Regions from separate parts of the Streptomyces sp. NPDC000345 genome, predicted to be linked through region 2. Evidence: riboswitches for the same ligand, from Rfam matches in the RefSeq annotation. Region 2 holds a riboswitch; the other holds the start of a gene.

Region 1 (2,194 bases), on a different contig from region 2:
AGACGGTGACGACCAGCAGCAGCGGCACGATGTCGCCCGGGTAGGTGGCGCCCATGGTCTGGGCGGTGCCGAACAGGTCGAGCAGTGACACGTAGAAGACCAGCGAGGTGGCCTTCACGAGGCCGATCAGCTGGTTGACGTAGTTCGGGGTGATCGACCTGAGCGCCTGCGGAAAGACGATCTTCCAGAACTGGTAGCCCCGGGGCAGACCGAGCGCGGCGGCCGCCTCGTGCTGGCCCTGGTCGACGGAGAGGATGCCGCCGCGGACCACCTCGGCGGCGTAGGCGGCCTCGTTGAGGCTGAGGCCGACGACGGCGATCACCATGTCGGTGGCGAGCCGGGACTCGTCGAAGGTGAGGAAGGCGGGGCCGAAGGGGACGCCCAGGCTCAGCGTCCGGTACAGGGCGCTGAAGTTGTACAGGAAGAGCAGGACGACGATCAGCGGGATGGAGCGCAGCGCCCAGACGTAGGTCCAGCTGACCGCGCGCAGCACCGGGCTCCTCGACAGCAGCGCGACCGCGAGCAGGATCCCGCCGAGGAGGCCCAGTACGGCGCTGTAGGCGGCGACTTCGAGGGTGATCAGCAGTCCGTCGAGGATCACCGGCCGCAGGAACCAGTAGCCGAAGCGGTCCCACTGGTAGAAGGGGTTGGACACGAGGCCGTGCGCGAACTGGGCGACCAGCACCAGCACGACGGCGGTCGCGATCCAGCGGCCCGGCCGGCGCAGCGGCTGAACCCGCCGGGCGGTGAGCTTTTCTGACGGCAGGTCGGCGGCGGGCGCCTGGGCGAGGGCCACGGCGCCTGGGGGTTCACTCATGAGGGGCTCCGGCGGGAGTCGGGCACCCCGGGTCGGCACCGTCGCGTGGGGTGGCCGTCGTCAGGCGCACGGCGCACGGGTGCGTACGAAGAACCGGGGTGAGGCGGTCAACGGCACACCGCGGGGGCGGTGTTCGTCACAGACGCGGAAGCGGGGCGAAGGGAGGTGCGGAGTTCAGCCCCGACAGCGGGCACGGCCCGGTGCGGTACACAGTGCGCTGTTCACGCGGAGCAGATCGACGGCGCGGTCGGCGACGAGTGGCTGTGCTGAGGGCCGTACGCGGCCCCCGAAGACGGCGGGGCGCCGTCCTGAGGGCTGCGTACATGGTGTTCTCCGTCGTGATCACGGCCCCGGAGGGACCTCGCGCTTACCGGAACGTCCCTGTCGGTACGTCGTCCGGTCCGGTCGTCACCTGGGGCACCCCACCGCGGCGCGAGGGTTGCCGGTCAGCGAGCCAGGGCTTGTCGCTGACGCTCATGACCGTTCTGGGCCGTAAATTACGATAACTGCCCGAACGAATGTCAACGCCGGTCCATTGACTGGACGGCTACCGGGTGGGGGCGGCGTGGGCCGCCCAGTCGAGGATCTGGACGGCGGCGCCGGCGGCCTCCAGCCCCTGACAGCGGGCGTGGTGACGGCGGGCGATGCCGTCGAGGTCGAGGTGGGCGCCGAAGGCCGGATGGGCGGCGAGCCGGCGGGCGTAGGCCCACAGGGCGGGGTGTTCGGCGACCCGGCGCACGGCGTCCGCGTCGAGGTGGTGCCGGTGCACGGTGTCGAGCCGGACCAGAGCGACCCACAACTCCGCGTCGGCCGCGGTGATCTGATCACCGATCAGATACGGCTGCGCACTGAGCCCTTGCTCCAGCACGGCGAGCGTGGCGAGGAGATGTCCGAGCGCGGCGGCACGCTCCGCCTCGCCGGCCCCCGCGTTCCCGGCGCGCTGGGCGGCCCCCTCGATGCCCTGCGCGCACATCCGCTCGACGGCCTCGATCTCCGATCCGGCGCCGCACGGGTGGAGCGTGGGGCGGCCGCCGCCGAAGCGCCGGGCGAGGTCGCGGGCGATGTCCGGGCCGTGGGTGGAGACGATCCGGCCGGACCAGTCGTCGCTGAGCACCGGCGCGAGGGCCGGTCCGGTGTAGCGGTGGGCGCTGGCCTCGTAGAGCGGGCGCAGCGCCCGGTGCCCACCGTCGGCACAGTCGGGGACGGCGGGCAGGAAGGCCACCGGACAGACCCGGTCCAGGCCGAGGAGGGTGTGGACGACGGCGATGCGCAGGCCGTCGGGATCGGCGGTGGACAGATGGAGGCGGTAGCGGCGCGGCACGGCGTAGTGGCCGCTGCGCGCGTCCCTGCCGATGCGGCCCCGGAAGGCGGGGGCGG
Region 2 (2,194 bases):
GCACGAAACCGGCCAGCTGCGGCCAGTGCATGTTGAGCAGCGGCCGGGCCATGAGTTCGGTCACCCGCCCGCCCTGGCCGGCGGCGCCGCCCAGGGGGCGGTCGTACATGCCCTTGACCAGGTCCACGCCCGGGTCGGTGAGCAGGGGGCCGACGATGCCCGAGACGAAGTCGGAGGAGAACTCCTTCAGGTCGGCGTCGATGAAGCAGACGATGTCCCCGGTCGTGACGAGCAGCGAGCGCCACAGCACCTCGCCCTTGCCGGGCACGGCCGGGAGACGGGGCAGGATCGCGTCGCGGTGCACGACACGCGCGCCCGCCGCGGCCGCGACCTCTGCCGTTCGGTCGGTCGATCCCGAGTCGACGACCACGATCTCGTCGACGAGCGGGACCTGGTGCATGAGGTCGTGACGGATGACCGCGACGATGTCGCCGACCGTCTCCTCCTCGTTCAGCGCGGGCAGGACCACCGACACCGACTGGCCCGAGGCGCGCTTCGCGGCCAGGATCCGGTGGAGCGGGCGATCGGTCACGGACCAGGAGCGGGTGGCCAGCCAGCGCTCGACTTCTTCCAGCACAGTCTGCGGCTCCTCACTGTCGTGATCACACCGGGTGCACGGCAGGTGACCGTGTGATCCATCTCGCGGTTCGGACGACTATCTCAACTGTCCTGGCCTTCGGTTACAGTCTTGAACAACGCGGATGACCATCGCATGTCCGGGGTCGTCCGGCGTTCAGCGTTCAACAACCGAATACCGCTCATCCAGAGGGGCAGAGGGACACGGCCCGATGAAGCCCCGGCAACCCTCCAGCCGGTCTGACCACGTCGTCGTGGTGAGGCTCCCGGCTTGGGAAGGTGCCAAATCCGTCTCACGGCGAGATGCGTCGTGAGGAAGATGAGGAGAAAGGGCCTCCCCTCACATGGCTGCGCAGACTGTTGCCACCGACACCACCGCCTCCCCCGTCGACCTCGGTCCCGCCGCGGCGCTGAGCTGCCGCGAGTGCGGTCACCGCGTCCCGCTCGGCCCGGTCTTCGCCTGCGAGGAGTGTTTCGGCCCGCTCGAGATCGCGTACGACTTCTCCTCCTACGACACGGAGGAGCTCCGCAAGCGCATCGAGGCGGGACCCGCGAACATCTGGCGCTACGCGCCGCTGCTGCCCGTTCCGGCCGACGTGGCGGACAAGCCCAACATCAACCCCGGTTGGACCCAGCTCGTCAAGGCCGACAACCTGGCCCGTGAGCTGGGCATCGACGCCGGCAAGCTGTTCGTCAAGGACGACTCCGGCAACCCGACCCACTCCTTCAAGGACCGGGTCGTCGCCCAGGCCCTGGAGGCCGCCCGCGCCTTCGGCTTCACCACGCTCTCCTGCTCCTCCACCGGCAACCTCGCCGGCGCGGTGGGCGCCGCCGCGGCCCGGGCCGGCTTCCGCTCGTGCGTGTTCATCCCGCACGACCTCGAGCAGGGCAAGGTCGTGATGGCCGCGATCTACGGCGGCGAGCTCGTCGGCATCGAGGGCAACTACGACGACGTCAACCGCTTCTGCTCCGAGCTCATCGGCGACCCGGCGGGCGAGGGCTGGGGCTTCGTCAACGTCAACCTGCGGCCGTACTACGCCGAGGGCTCCAAGACGCTGGCCTACGAGATCGCCGAGCAGCTCGGCTGGCGGCTTCCCGACCAGCTGGTCGTGCCCATCGCCTCCGGATCGCAGCTCACGAAGATCGACAAGGGTCTGCAGGAGCTGATCAGGCTCGGGCTGGTCGAGGACAAGCCGTACAAGATCTTCGGTGCCCAGGCGGAGGGCTGCTCCCCGGTGTCGGCGGCCTTCAAGGCCGGGCACGACGTGGTGCGCCCCCAGAAGCCGAACACCATCGCCAAGTCGCTGGCCATCGGCAACCCGGCCGACGGTCCGTACGTCCTGGACATCGCCCGTCGCACGGGCGGTGCGGTGGAGGACGTGACGGACGAGCAGGTCGTGGACGCGATCAAGCTGCTGGCCCGGACCGAGGGCATCTTCGCGGAGACGGCCGGCGGTGTGACCGTCGGCGTCACGCGCAAGCTCGTCGAGAACGGTCTGCTGGACCCGGCGAAGACCACCGTCGTCCTCAACACCGGCGACGGCCTGAAGACCCTGGACGCGGTGGCCGGCACCGGCCTGACCGCGACCATCCGCCCCAACCTGGACTCTTTCCGAGA

The links. Region 2 has a riboswitch for S-adenosylmethionine ahead of thrC (threonine synthase). Riboswitches for the same ligand answer to the same signal wherever they lie in the genome.
Region 1: linked by a shared signal. The riboswitch ahead of ACFY30_RS36015 (amino acid ABC transporter permease) and the one ahead of thrC (threonine synthase) in region 2 are both predicted to bind S-adenosylmethionine.

Annotation. Positions count from the first base shown of each region.
Region 1 covers NZ_JBIAZE010000022.1:37,391-39,584, forward strand. The annotation lists gene ACFY30_RS36015 (amino acid ABC transporter permease) at 1-817, opposite strand, end outside; SAM riboswitch class IV at 1,176-1,299, opposite strand; gene ACFY30_RS36020 (glutathione S-transferase C-terminal domain-containing protein) at 1,365-2,194, opposite strand, start outside.
Region 2 covers NZ_JBIAZE010000003.1:144,787-146,980, forward strand. The annotation lists gene ACFY30_RS08160 (glucosyl-3-phosphoglycerate synthase) at 1-577, opposite strand, end outside; SAM riboswitch class I at 756-902, shown strand; gene thrC (threonine synthase) at 921-2,194, shown strand, end outside.